One region of the Nonomuraea sp. NPDC052634 genome, then DNA from elsewhere that is predicted to be linked to it. Evidence: riboswitches for the same ligand, from Rfam matches in the RefSeq annotation. Region 1 holds a riboswitch; each other region holds the start of a gene.

The links. Region 1 has a riboswitch for cyclic di-AMP ahead of AB0K67_RS12755 (hypothetical protein). Riboswitches for the same ligand answer to the same signal wherever they lie in the genome.
Region 2: another riboswitch for cyclic di-AMP. It lies ahead of AB0K67_RS25960 (GH25 family lysozyme); the one in region 1 lies ahead of AB0K67_RS12755 (hypothetical protein).
Region 3: another riboswitch for cyclic di-AMP. It lies ahead of AB0K67_RS08855 (C40 family peptidase); the one in region 1 lies ahead of AB0K67_RS12755 (hypothetical protein).
Region 4: another riboswitch for cyclic di-AMP. It lies ahead of AB0K67_RS15070 (C40 family peptidase); the one in region 1 lies ahead of AB0K67_RS12755 (hypothetical protein).

The regions. Positions count from the first base shown of each region.
Region 1 covers NZ_JBFATY010000002.1:16,445-19,885, reverse strand. Annotated here, with positions in the region: gene AB0K67_RS12765 (TetR/AcrR family transcriptional regulator) at 1-99, opposite strand, end outside; gene AB0K67_RS12760 (TIGR03620 family F420-dependent LLM class oxidoreductase) at 209-1,117, shown strand; gene AB0K67_RS12755 (hypothetical protein) at 1,272-2,228, opposite strand; cyclic di-AMP (ydaO/yuaA leader) riboswitch at 2,234-2,375, opposite strand; gene galT (galactose-1-phosphate uridylyltransferase) at 2,446-3,441, opposite strand, start outside.
Region 2 covers NZ_JBFATY010000006.1:142,415-145,855, forward strand. Annotated here, with positions in the region: gene AB0K67_RS25950 (FAD-dependent oxidoreductase) at 1-647, shown strand, start outside; partial or broken gene AB0K67_RS25955 (malate:quinone oxidoreductase) at 660-1,163, shown strand; cyclic di-AMP (ydaO/yuaA leader) riboswitch at 1,352-1,497, shown strand; gene AB0K67_RS25960 (GH25 family lysozyme) at 1,509-2,252, shown strand; gene AB0K67_RS25965 (SDR family oxidoreductase) at 2,437-3,189, opposite strand; gene AB0K67_RS25970 (SDR family oxidoreductase) at 3,334-3,441, shown strand, end outside.
Region 3 covers NZ_JBFATY010000001.1:1,967,538-1,970,978, reverse strand. Annotated here, with positions in the region: gene AB0K67_RS08860 (NlpC/P60 family protein) at 1-703, shown strand, start outside; cyclic di-AMP (ydaO/yuaA leader) riboswitch at 1,617-1,780, shown strand; gene AB0K67_RS08855 (C40 family peptidase) at 1,938-2,381, shown strand; gene AB0K67_RS08850 (hypothetical protein) at 2,455-3,273, shown strand; gene AB0K67_RS08845 (M48 family metallopeptidase) at 3,285-3,441, shown strand, end outside.
Region 4 covers NZ_JBFATY010000002.1:525,200-528,640, reverse strand. Annotated here, with positions in the region: gene serA (phosphoglycerate dehydrogenase) at 1-639, shown strand, start outside; gene AB0K67_RS15070 (C40 family peptidase) at 1,310-1,714, opposite strand; cyclic di-AMP (ydaO/yuaA leader) riboswitch at 1,928-2,069, opposite strand; gene AB0K67_RS15065 (3-isopropylmalate dehydrogenase) at 2,169-3,215, shown strand.

The DNA of each region.
Region 1 (3,441 bases):
GCCCGCGCGCGCAAACGCTGCCCTCGCCGCAGCGAGCAGCCTTTCCCGATTGCGCTGCGCGTCTGCCCGCATTGCACGCGATGCCCTCTTGTCGCCCATTGCTCCCTTCCGCTCGAACGATTGTAGCGGGGACTGTCTCCGGATACGGTCAGTCTTACCGGAGATAGTCCCCGGATGGCGGCCGTCGTGTGGCAAGGAGGCTACGGCAGTGATCGCAGAAGTGAAGGCGAAGCTGGGACGCGTGGGAGTGTGGCTTGGTGGACGCCGCTTTCATGACACCCCGGTCGAAAGCTGGCGCCACGCGGTGCGGCGCATTGAGCAACTCGGGTATGGCTCGCTATGGGGGCCTGAAGGAATCGGCGGCAAGGACGCCTTGGCCAACGCAGGCATTCAACTCGCCGCGAGCAGGCACTTGCTGATCGGTACCGGAATCGCCAACATCTGGGCGCGTCATCCCGCCACAATGCAGGGCGGCGCCGCGACGTTGGCCGAGGCCTACCCCGGACGGTTCGTCCTCGGAATAGGCGTCAGCCAACGGCTTCTGGTCGAAGCCGGCGGGCTGGACTACGGCCGTCCACTCAACGTCATGCGGGACTATCTCGACGAGATGGACCAGGCGATGACGCGCAACCCGCCGGCTGCGCCGTTCGTCCGGGTGTTGGCCGCCTTGCAGCCTCGCATGGTGCAACTGGCCCGCGACCGCACCGACGGCGTCCATTCGTATGCGGCCCCGGTCGAACACACCGCGCTCGTCCGCGAGGCCCTGGGGAGCGACAAGTTACTCATCCCCGAACAGGCGTTCGTCATCGAACCCGATCCTGAGCAAGCCCGTGCCATCGCGCGGCGGTACCGAGGCAAGACCAGCTCCGATTCGCCGTACGCGCGCAATTGGCTACGTCTCGGCTATGGCCACCAGGACATGGCCAACGGAGGAAGCGATCGGCTGGTCGACGCGCTGGTCGCGTGGGGCACCCCGGACGCCATCGCCGCGCGTGTTCAAGCGCAACTCGACGCCGGCGCCGACCACGTGCTTGTCCATCCCCTCGCAGATGACATGTCCACGGCCATCGAGCAACTCGAACACCTTGCGTCTGCATTGCCTCCTGGATGGGGGTGAGGCTGTCAGTTCAGGCGACCCAGGGCCCCATCGCGGACCCGGCACTCCGAACGCTCAACCGCATAGGGGCCGCCGGCGCAAACGCCGTCTCGATTCGTGGATGTACATCACCAGATGCGATATCCCCTGGTCATCCCCTGGTCATCCCCTGGTTTCAGTTCATCGAGATGTGCACGTGGTCGTAGTGGTTCTCGGTGATGCTGCCGCGGTCGGCCATGGCGCGCCAGCCGGTGCCGGAGTTGATGCGCTGCTTCCAGATCACATACTTCACGCCGAGCTTGTCCTTGTTCTGCAGCGCCCACTCGGCGATGCGGTCGCCGAGCGCGTTGTTGGCGGGCGTCGGCATGGTGCCGCCGGTGCTCATCATGAAGTCGCAGGCGCGGCCGAGCGGGTGCTCACCGCTGGAGCCCGCGCGGAAGCAGCCCACCGTGTACGGCAGCGAGAAGTTCTTTTCGATCTGGGCCTTCATCAGCCGCGTACGCGGGGTGATGTTGTCGGGGCCGCCGGGCAGCTCGGGCGCCCAGGTGCCGTTGGACCTGCGGCCCGTGGCGACCGGCACCAGGTCGCGCAGCTTCTTCTCGATGTCGCTGATGACGCCTTCGGCCTCGCGGCGCTGCTTCGCCACCTCGGCCGCGTCCTTCTTGATCTTGGCGGTCAGCGCGGCGGCCTCATCGCTGGCCTTCTTGCGCTCGTCGCGGGCCTTGGCGACGCTCGCCACCATGGCCTGCTGCTCGGCGGTGAGCTGTTCGAGCAGGGCCGCGGTGCCGGCGTCGCCCGGCATCATGAAGCCGGGCAGCGACGGGTCGATGTTCTGGTAGCGCAGGCGGGCGATCTCGGCGACCCGCTGCTCGGCGGCGGCCAGGGTCTGCTCGGCGGCGGCCAGCCTGGCCTGCGCGGCTCTGGCGGCCTCCTGTGCCTTGGCCAGCTCGACGCGCTTGAGGTTGTACTTCTCGATGAGCTTGTCGACCTTGCTGTTCAGCTGCTTGAGCTGAGCGCGGAGCTCGGACTCTTTCGGTTTCGGGGCGGCCGTCGCCGCGTGCGCCGGGAGGACGGCGATGGCGGCGGCGGCGATGAGACCGATGGCAAGTTTCGCGGGGGACGAAGCCGCCACGTATGAGTTCCTCTCCCTCTGCCGGCCGGGTTAGCTGACGGGTTCGGGCATGGGAGTCGCTCCCTACCGCCGTAGCGGATTCACCCCAAGGTGCGGTTGGGTCCCCGGCTCCCGGGCGACGCGCCCAGGATTAGGCGGGCATCAGCCGCGTTACGGCCGATGCATATGGGGATATTAGTGGTAGATCATGAGTCATGCGACCTTAAGTAGAAATCTATTAGTGATCGATCTGTGATCGGATCATGCGCGCCGCTTCCTCGGGCCGCACGTCGTTCACGAACGCCCCCATCGCCGACTCCGAGCCTGCCAGGTACTTGAGCTTGTTGGGCGCCCGCCGGATGGAGAACAGCTCCAGGTGCAGGTATGCCAGATCGCGCCCCGTACGCACCGGCGCCTGATGCCAGGCCGAGATGTACGGCATGACGACCCCGAACAGCCCGTCGAACGCCCGCAGCACCGAGGTGTAGAGCGGCGCGAACGCGGCGCGCTCGGCGTCCGTCAGCGCCGCCAGGTCCGGCACCTGCCGGTGCGGATAGATGTGCACCTCGAACGGCCAGCGCGCGGCGGCCGGCACGAAGGCCGTCCACAGCTCGTTCGAGGCGACCACCCGCGTGCCCTCGGCCCGCTCGGCGGCCAGCACGTCGGCGAACAGGTTCCCCGGCCCCTTGTAGCGCTCGGCGGCTCCGAGCTGCAGCTTCGTCCTGGGCGTGACGTACGGGTACGCGTAGATCTGGCCGTGCGGGTGCGCGATGGTGATGCCGATCTCCGCGCCCCGGTTCTCGAAGCAGAAGACCTGCTCGACGCCCTCGATGCCGGACAGCTCCGCCGTACGGTCGGCCCACGCCTCCATGACCAGCACCACCTGCTCGTCGGAGAGCGCGGAGAAGGAGGAGTCGTGGTCGGAGGTGAAGCACACGACCTCGCACCGCCCCACACCCGGACGGACCTCGCTCAGCCCGCCCACGGCCTCATAAGTCCCGAAATTTCCGGAGAAGGAGGGGAAGCGGTTCTCGAACACGACCACGTCGTAGTCGTACGAGGGGATCTCCGTCGCGCGCTCGTCCGACGACGGGCACAGCGGGCACTCGGCCGTGCCGCCGGTCGGCAGGAACGTCCGCGTCTGCCGGTGCCCCGCGATCGCGATCCACTCCTCGGTGAGCGGGTCGTAGCGCAGCTCCGAGGCCGGCGGCCGGGGGTCGAGCCGGCGGCGGTC
Region 2 (3,441 bases), on a different contig from region 1:
GCGTCATGAGCGCCACCCTCGGCGTGCTGCTGCGCCGCGTTCAGCCGGACTGGTCGGTGCTGGCGCTGGAACGGCTCGACGGCCTCGGCCTGGAGAGCTCGTCGGCGTGGAACAACGCCGGCACGGGGCACGCGGGGTTGTGCGAGTTCAACTACACGCCGCTCACCGGCGACGGCTCGATCGACGTGACCGGCGCCATCAGGATCAGCGAGCAGTTCCAGCTCTCCCGCCAGCTCTGGGCGACGCTGGTGGAAGAGGGCACGCTCGGCGATCCGGCGGGCTTCATCCGGCCGGTGCCGCACTTCTCGTTCGCCCGGGGCGCGGCCGGGGCCGAGCACCTGCGGCTGCGTCACGCGGCGCTGCGCGGGCACCCGCTCTTCGAGGGCCTGGAGCTCGTACGCGACCGCGACGCCATGGCGGAGCTGCTGCCGCTGATGTTCGCCGGCCGCCCCGCGGGCGAGGAGGTGGCGCTGTGCCGCTCGCGCGGCGGCACCGACGTCGACTACGGCGTGCTGACCAGGCGGCTGTTCGCGGCACTCGAACGCGACGGTGTCGAGGTGCGGACCGGGCACGAGGTGCGCTCGCTCTCCCGTGACCGCAGGTCGTGGCGGCTGCGGGTGCGCGACCTGGCGGGCGAACGCGACTAGTTCTCGCCCCGCTTCCTCAAGCGCGGCCGCCTCACCGACCTGCCGGGCTCCATCACCCCCGGCAACCTGCCCACGCTGCTCGGCGCCGCCCACGCCGAGCGCGACATGCTGCGCTACCTCGTGGGGCAGCTCGCACAGACCGGCCGCGACCGGCTGCGAGCGCTGCGCGGGTTCGTCCCGCAGGCGCGGGCGGGCGACTGGGAGCCGATCACCGCGGGCCAGCGGGTGCAGGTGGTCAAGCCGGTGCACGGGCGCGGGTCGATCGCCGGGTTCGGCACCGAGGTGGTGACGTCGGCGTACGGCGGGCTGGCCGCCCTGCTCGGCGCATCCCCGGGCGCGTCCGCGTCCGTGGCGATCATGCTGGACGTGCTCGAACGCGCCTTCCCCGACCGGCTGCCGGGCTGGCGGCCCGCTTTGCGCGAGCTTGTTCCGACGTACGGGACCGTGCTGTCCGACCAGCCCGGGCCGGCGCGGGAGACGGCCGGCAGGACGGCCAGGACGCTGGACCTGGACTGAGCAGAGCGAAAAACTTTACCTGTTCAGAAACCCCGGCGACATGGGGCTTACGGGCGGGTAACTCGCGCAATGCGAAGGTAATCCCTTTAGGATGCTTGCGGATACTTTTGCTAACTATGTACTTTTGCGGGTCGAGGGACGCCCACGCGTTACCTCGCATCTTTGACCGGACCGTACGCCTTCCCGATGGCGTGCGGCCGCCGAATCCGCGTTCTCGCGGAACCGGGGACCCACCTTTCCGGGGTGAATCGGACGCCCGCCCCTGGCGGCGTCCGTAGGGCACTTCCAGTCCCGAACCCGTCAGCTAACCCGGTAGGCGGCATGGAAGCAAGGAGTCAACCCCGCATGCCCAAGCTTGCCGACAACCGCAAGCGCCTCGGACTGGCGCTCGGCGGAGCCGTGCTCGCCGCCGTCACCGCCGTCACCGGCACCGCCCACGCCTCCACCGCCGACCACGGTGCCCCGCACGAGGCCACGCAGCACACCTCCCAGCACCAGGCTGGCTCCCTGACCTACGGTCTCGACATCTCCCACTACGAGCCGCAGTACGACTGGAGCTCCAGCTCCGCGCAGTTCGGCATCATCAAGGCCACGGAGGGCACCGACTTCGTCGACTCCTCCTTCGCCAGGCACTGGCGTGAGCTCGGCAGCAAGGGCATCGTGCGCGGCGCGTACCACTACGGCCACCCCGCCAACGACCCCATCGCAGACGCCAACCACTTCCTGGCCACGGTGAACTCCCAGCCCGCCAAGCCTGGCGACCTTCTGGTCCTGGACCTGGAGACCACTGACGGCAAGTCCGTCGGAGAGGTCAACGCCTGGGCCAAGGCGTGGCTGTCGTACGTGGAGAAGCAGACCGGCGTCAAGCCGATCTTCTACAGCGGCTGGAACTTCGCCAACACCTATGGCCACGGCCTGTCGCAGTACCCGCTGTGGGTCGCCCACTACAGCCGGGCCAAGGGCGCGGTCACCCCGCCGGCCGACTGGAAGACCTGGACGATCCACCAGTACACCGAAACGCCGATCGACCAGAACGTCTCTTCGCTGACGCCCGACCAGCTCCGCGCCCTCGGCCGCAAGTCCGCCTGACACGGACCCCCTCCCCCGCCGGTCCGCTGAACGCCCGGCGCGGAAACCCTCCCAGGGCTCGACCCGCGCGCCGGGCCCGCCCATGAAGCCGCGCGACGGTCCTGTTGCACGACAGGACCGTCGCGCGGCTTCTGCACGCAGACGGGCGGCCTCCTCGTGGCCTGTGTGAACGATCCGGGGGCCGTCAGGTGGCGGCAGCGGCGGCGACCCAATCCCCGTACCGGATCCCGCCGAGCCGTGCCTCACCCAGCGGAACGAGCGAGTGCTCGGCAAGCTCACTGCCGAAGTAGCGAGCGTCCGGATCGGCGACCACCTCGCGCGGGTCGCCCAGGGCGGCCAGCGCCTCGCGGAAGAACTCGTCCATCCTGACCCGCTCCGGCCCGGCGATCTCCATCCGGCCGTTGAGCGGCGGCCCCTCCGCGACCTCGCACAGCACCGCCGCCACGTCGTCCCCGGCGATCGGCTGGAACAGCACCGGCGCGATCCGCACCACTCCCCCATCGTCGGCCTCGTCGGCGATCCCCTTCACGAACTCGAAGAACTGCGTCGCGTGCACCAGCGAGAACGGGACGCCCGACTTCTCGATCAGCCGCTCCTGGGCGACCTTGGCCCGGAAATAGCCGTTGTCCGGTGAGCGTTCGGTACCGACGATGGACAGCGCGACGTGGTGCCCGACCCCCGCCTCCGACTCGGCGGCGAGCAGGTTGCCCGTGGAGGTTTCGAAGAAGCCGAGCACGGCGGCCGGTTCGAACGACGGCGCGTTCGACACGTCGACCACCACCTCCGCCCCTTCCAGCGCCTCGGCCAGCCCTTCGCCGGTGAGCGTGTTCACCCCGGTGCGCGGCGAGGCCGCCAGCGCCTCGTGGCCGTCCCGCGACAGCCTGTTCACCAGCTTCGATCCGATCAGGCCGGTCCCACCGACCACCACGACCCTCATGACGCGCCTCCTCGGAACGGTCCACGCCACCCTCCCCTCCGCGCCCGGCGCTAACCCCTCGCGGCGGCAAAGTCCCAGCGTGCTCATGCAGCAGGCGGCATGACGGCCATAAGACCCACTGACAACGAACGAAGGAACGAGCACATGACCACTCAACTCGACGCCCGGGTGGCGATCGTCACCGGCGCCGGCTCAGGCATCGGCCGGGCCACCGCGATCGCCCTGGCTGAGGCGGGCGCGCACGTGCTCGCC
Region 3 (3,441 bases), on a different contig from region 1:
GGCCGTCGACAGTTACAAGCTGGGCGAGGACCTCACGTCCTGGCCTGGAATCTTCGGCTCCAACGACCCGCAGGGCAGGTTGGCCGGCCTCGCCGTGGCCGGGCAGCTCGCCCAGGAACGGCTGCAGAAGCTGGCGGCCTTCGACCGGGAGAACCGGGGCCTGAAGATCGAGCGTGACAAGGCGCAGAAGGCGCTCAAGGAGGCCGACAAGGAGCGCGACGCCGTCCAGAAGGAGCGCGCGGAGGTGCTCAAGCTCATCGCGCAGCAGAAGAAGCTGCTCGACAGGCTGGGCGCCTACAACCCGGGCAACCCGAACAGCACCGGGCTCAAGTACACCGGGCCCGCCTCGGGAAGCGCCGCGGCGGTGCTGCGGTTCGCGTACGCGCAGATCGGCAAGCCGTACGTGTTCGGCGGCACCGGTCCAGGCGGGTACGACTGCTCGGGGCTCACTCAGGCGGCGTGGGCGGCCGCGGGCGTGCGGCTACCGCGGACGACCTGGCAGCAGTGGGCGTGGGGCGCGAACCGGCGGGTGTCGCTCGACGACCTCCAGCCCGGTGACCTCATCTTCAGCGAGGGTTTGGGGCACGTCAGTATTTATGCGGGCAACGGGCAAATCGTCCACGCGCCGCAGACGGGTGACGTCGTCAAGGTGGTCAAGCTTTCCGCGTACGGCCGCCGCCTCGTCGGCGCGATCCGCCCGTAAGGCTGACGTGGCGGGGTGACCCGCCTGGTTGCACCCGTTTCTCAAGGGCCGGCCCGCTCGTACGAAGGTCTGCGACGTAGCGCGCAGCCTCTATGAGCGGGCCGGCCGCTTTTGTCAGCGCTCCTCCAAGGCCATCGCCCGCCCATTCGGCCGCTCCGCGGGGCGGGGAACCGGCTTCGGCCGGTCTGCGGGGTTCGGCCGGTCCGGTGGGGTGGGGAACCGGCTTCGGCCGGTCCGGTGGGGTGGTGAACCGGCTTCGGCCGATCCGGTGGGGTGCGATCCAGCCGAGTGGCAGGGGGATCTCGGGCTTGGTGACGAGGCCGGTCCGGCGGGGCGGGGAACCGGCCCGAAAGCCTGCCATCCGGCCGTTTTCGATCGGTCACCATGTGGAGCCGCTATTCCTTTTAGTCGCCGTTCTTCGATGTGTGAATCGCGTCGCTCTCCTTCTACTACGCCACTTCGTAGGGAGCGTGGTGGCGACGGACTTGATCAGTGGCCACGGGCGTGATCTTGCTGCTAGGGCCTGTCGGAAATCGGGGAAATTCGGAAGTTACGTCTGTCACAACAACCGTTCGCCCAGGCCGGAGATCGCGCGGGAACGATGTTCACGTTTGTGACCAAGGTGACAGTTGTGGCGGATGGGACCTTACACAGCAGCGGGAAAAGAATTGTGAGTGAGGTCACATTTTGGTCACGGCGCCTGGGTCCCAGCAGCGGTTCTGAGTCTGACAAATACCCCTATCTGATCTTTACAGCGTTACTCGGGCTTTGCCGATTCGTGACCGTTCGGCGTAACTTCTGGCGTCGCGGCGGACAAGCCATGTCGTCGCGAACCGATCATCGGTCCCTCCCGATGTGAGACAGATACATATCCGCCGGTCGGCCCCGACATCCCCATCGCACTCATCGATCGGGGCGCGACCTGCCGAATCCGTGCAGACAGGAGGCACGGAGCCGGGGACCCAGCGATCCCACGTCCCCAAGGGATCAGGGGTGAATCGGCGCGCCATCGCGCCGTAGGGCGACTTCCACGCCCGAATCCGTCAGCTAACCCGGTAGGCGTTCGTGGAAGACCCAAGGAGAAATCCTGTCTGAATCCCTGCAGAACCCCCGCCTGTCCCGCCTTGCCCTGAGTGGTGTCGCACTCACGTTGACTGTGACAGCCGGAGGTATGGTCCTCCATGCCCCCGAGGCTCAGGCGGCGACGACCCGCGAAGCCAGTGCGGCGGCCGGAATGACGGTGAAGGCGGCCACCACCGCCCGCACCGCCATCTCGGCCAAGGCCCGCAAGAGGGCCGCCAGAGCCGCCCTGCAGAGGGCGAGGGCCAGCAAGGCCGTCGCCGTGGCCAAGAAGCAGATCGGTGACCCGTACCGTTACGGAGCCACCGGACCTGGTTCGTTCGACTGCTCCGGTCTCGTCCAATACGCCTGGAGGAAGGCCGGCGTCAAGCTCCCGCGCGTGGCGAGCAGCCAGTTCGCCCGCGTCAGGAAGAAGGTCTCCTGGCGCAACCTGCAGCCTGGTGACCTGATGTTCTTCAACGGGCTCGGCCATGTGGGCATGTACGTCGGCAAAGGCAGAATGATCCATTCACCTCGGACGGGTGAACGGGTACGCATCGACAAGCTGAGCGGATGGCGTAAGGCGTCCTTCGTCGGCGCCGTCCGTCCCGGCGCGTGAAGAAGCCCCGTGCGGATCCTCCCCGATCCGGACGGGGCTCTCGCGTGTCAGGGGACCACCTACCATCGGGGCTGTGCCTGAGCAGGTGAGCCGACGTGCCCTGGCGGCCGGGCTGGTGCTCGCCGCCGCCTCGCTCGCGTCGGCCGCCGCCCCGCTGCCCGGCGCGCCGATCCTGCCCCAGCCGGTACGCGACCTGTGGCCGGGCCCGCACATCGTGCGCCGCGGCACATGGTCCACGGTCGTGGGCCACGACGCCACGGGGCTCGGCGAGCTGGCGCGCAGGGCCGACACGGCGAGCCGAAGGGTCTCGGCGGTGCTCGCCCGCCCCGTACGCCCCCTGATCGTCGTACCGGCCGATGCCCGCGAGGCCGCCGCGCTGGCCCGGGTGGGCGGCGTGGACGGGCTCGCAGCGGTCGCCGACGGCGAACGGGTGATCGTCGTGCCCGAGTCGTTCGCCAGGCTCAACCCTTCGGGCAGGGACGTCGTCCTCGCCCACGAGCTCACCCATGTCGTCGCCGGCACCGGCGGCCTGCCCGTCTGGCTGTACGAGGGCTTCGCCGACTACGTCGCCTACCGCGACGCCGGGCTGCCCGTGACGACGGCCGCCGCCGAGCTGGCCGCCGAGGTACGGGCCGGCCGCCTCCCGACCGTTCTGCCCGGACCTGCGGCTTTCGCGGCGAACGGCGGCGACCCTGCCGCGCTCGCGCGGGCGTACCAGGAGGCCTGGCTGGCGTGTCGCTTCCTCGCTGACCGGTTCGGTGAGGGGACCCTGGTGAGGCTCTACCGTGCGGCCCGCGTACGCGGGACCGATCGGGCACTCGCCGCGCTCGGGCTCTCCGTCGCGACGCTGACCGCGCGGTGGCGCGCGTACGTGCGGGATCAGCTCGTGTGAAGGGGAGGCAGATGAGCGAACGACAAGACCCGGACGACCGGGAGACGGACCGCCAGGAGAAGACCCAGGGGGCGAAGGACGGCGCTCGCGCGGCGGAGGAGGCGCTGGCCACGGTGGGCGCCGCCCACCCGCCGGGCGCGCCCGCCGCGAGCGGCGCCCAGGACGCGG
Region 4 (3,441 bases), 510 kb from region 1:
GTGGTCGCCGAGGACGTCAAGCCGGGCCTGCCGCTGGCCGAGAAGCTGGGCCGGGTCTTCACCGCGCTGGCCGGCGAGGTGGCCACCAAGCTCGACGTCGAGGTGCGCGGCGAGATCGCCTCCCAGGACGTCCGGGTGATCGAGCTGGCCGCGCTCAAGGGCGTCTTCACCGACGTGGTGGAGGAGCAGGTCACCTACGTCAACGCGCCGCTGCTGGCCAAGGACCGCGGCATCAACGTCGAGCTGGTCACCAGCTCCGAGAGCCCCGACTGGCGCAACGTCGTCACCGTGCGCGGCGTGCTGGCCGACGGCCGCACGGTCTCGGTCTCGGGCACGCTGTCCGGGCCGCGCCAGATCACCAAGATCGTCGAGGTCAACGGCTACGAGATGGAGATCGAGCCGACGGCCCACCTGTGCTTCTTCACCTACACCGACCGCCCCGGCATCGTCGGCGTGGTCGGCCGGCTGCTCGGCGAGCACGGCATCAACATCGCCTCGATGCAGGTGGCCCGCGACGTCAAGGGCGGCAAGGCGCTCATCGCGCTGACCGTCGACTCGGCGATCCCGGCCGACGTGGTCGAGCAGATCGGCGCCGAGATCGGCGCCGAGAGCGGCCGCTCGGTCGACCTGGAGGACTGAGCCTGAGCCCGGCCGGGCGGATGGGCCGGGCCCCCGGTTGATCCGGAGGACTGAGCCTGAGCCCGGCCGGGCGGACGGGGCGGGCCCCCGGTTGATCCGGAGGGCCGCGCCTTTCGGCCGGCCGGCTTGGGGTCAATACCCCTTTGACCTGCGAAGGGCCGTCACCCGTTTCGGGTGGCGGCCCTTTTCCGTCTCAGGATGCGAGATAGTAGGACATCCAAGCTTCATCCTCGGGTACTGTAGCCGGTGATGCGCCAGGTTCTCGTACTCATTACCTGCCGCGGCGGGGCCTGTTAGGGCAGGTCGACATACCCGCCGCGGTGAGCGGCGCATGTGTCGGCCGTTAAGTCCCTTCGCCCGGTCCGCAACCCGGACCACGAGATCAGGCCCGATCGGGCTCGCGACCGGAGCCCGGCTTCCCCCTCTCTTTCAGGAACGCGTCCGCGAAGCGAGATGAGTCACATGTACGAGATGTATGCCTACAACCGTGCCGAGGACCACGAGGACGAGGCCACCGAGGCCGTCCAGATGGCCCTGGACCGGCGCGACAACGGCGGAGCCCCCCAGAGCAGGTGAGTACGAGCGGCCCCGCGCTGGTCGCACGGGGCCGGTCGTCGCCGGAGTGCGGCCGGAGTTCATGGGTGTGGTCCGGTGGTCGCAGGGGTGAGGTTCAGAGGGTGGCGGTGAGCATCGGCGGTGCGGGTTCCTTGCGCCGTTCGAGCACCTTGGCCCACTGGCGGACGCCCTTGGGATCCGGTCTGACCGCGCCGACGAACGCCTGACGGCGCCACTCGGAGAGCTTCTCCTCCTTCACCACGTCGCCTGAACGTGGCGCGTGCACCATGTATCCGGGCTTGGAGATCATGCCCACGTGACCGAGGCCGCTGAAGAAGACCAGGTCACCGGGCTTGAGCTGGTTCCATCCGATCTTTCTTGAGAACGCGTGGTACTGCTCGGCGGCGGTACGCGGCAGGTGGATCCCCGCCTTCCTGTACGCCCTGAGCATCAGCCCGGAGCAGTCGTAGCCGCCGTTGCCGGTGCCGCCCCACACGTACGGGGTGCCGCGCTGGCGCATGGCGAACTTGAGCGCGACCTTCCAGGCGGGCCTAGGCCGGCGCTTCTCCAGGATGCGCTTGACCTGAGGACCGGTGAGGGTGATCGAGCCGGCCGGGCTCGTGTCCGGGCCGGCGGGGTCGCGGCTCTCGCCGGGGTCGGCGAAGGCCGGAGAGGGGAGTGCGATGAGCCCGGCGGCGACGCCTGCCAGGGCGATGGCGATGCGAGACAGGGGTCTGTCCTTCCATGCGGCCGACCGGGTTAGCTGACGGGCTCGGGCCTGGAAGGCAGCCCTACGGCGTGCGCCGATTCGCCCCTGGGGGAGGTTGGGTCCCCGGCTCCACGCAGCTGCTGCGTGGATTAGGCCTGACGGACTCTAACGAAACGGTCAAAAGGTCGCAATACGTCTAAAATCGGACGTCCGGACAGTGAGATGATGTGTTCGTCAGTCGAGACGAGCCGGTAAGGTACCGCCCATGGAGTCGCGTAACATCCGCTTGGCTGTCATCCCCGGTGACGGCATCGGCACCGAGGTCGTCGCAGAAGGACTCAAGGTCCTGGAGGCGGTGGGCACGAAGATCGAGCCCACCCACTATGACCTGGGCGCCGCACGCTATCACCGCACCGGCGAGACGTTGCCCGACTCGGTGCTCCAGGAGCTGCGCGGCTACGACGCCATCCTGCTCGGCGCCGTCGGTGACCCCAGCGTGCCGCCCGGCATCCTGGAGCGCGACCTGCTGCTTCGGCTGCGGTTCGAGTTCGACCACTACGTCAACCTGCGTCCGGTCAAGCTGTTCCCCGGCGTGCGCACCCCGCTGGCCGACACGCCGCCCGAGAACATCGACATGATCGTCGTCCGCGAGGGCACCGAGGGCCTCTACGCCGGCACCGGCGGCGCCATGCGGCGCGGCACCCCGCACGAGATCGCCACCCAGGAGTCGCTCAACACCGCCTACGGCGTCGAGCGCGTGGTGCGCTACGCCTTCGACAAGGCGCAGTCGCGCCCTCGCAAGAAGCTCACGCTCGTCCACAAGACGAACGTCCTCACCTACGCGGGCGACCTGTGGCAGCGTACGGTCAACCGCGTGGCCGCCGAATACCCCGAGGTCAGCGTCGACTACTCCCACATCGACGCCGCCTCGATGTTCTTCGTCACCCAGCCCGAGCGCTTCGACGTGGTGGTCACCGACAACCTCTTCGGCGACATCATCACCGACCTCGGCGCCGCCATCGCGGGCGGCATCGGCCTGGCCGCCAGCGGCAACATCAACCCCACCGGCGCCGCGCCCAGCATGTTCGAGCCCGTCCACGGCAGTGCGCCCGACATCGCCGGCCAGGGCAAGGCCGACCCGACCGCGACCATCCTGTCCGTCGCCATGCTCCTCGACCACCTCGGCCTGAGCGCCGAGGCGGCCAAGGTGGAGCAGGCCGTCGCCGCCGACATCGCGGCGCGTGCTGAGGGTGCCGCCCCGCGCAGCACGCAGCAGATCGGCGACGACATCACCGCGCGAGTAGCCGGCTAGGGTCGCCTAGCCGATTCACGAGCGCCCGGCGGCCCTAGGAGGACTGCCGGGCGCTTTTTGGTGTCCCCAGCACCAGGGGGAAAGTGCGCTTAATGCACCATTGACCCCTTGCCATCCCATATAGCGAGACAATAGGAAGGACGGACTGCCTTCCGGCGCGGCCGCCCTGCGGCGGCCGCGCAGAACCGCAGCCGGCGGGCAGTTCCGTTAGATTTCGGTAGATCGC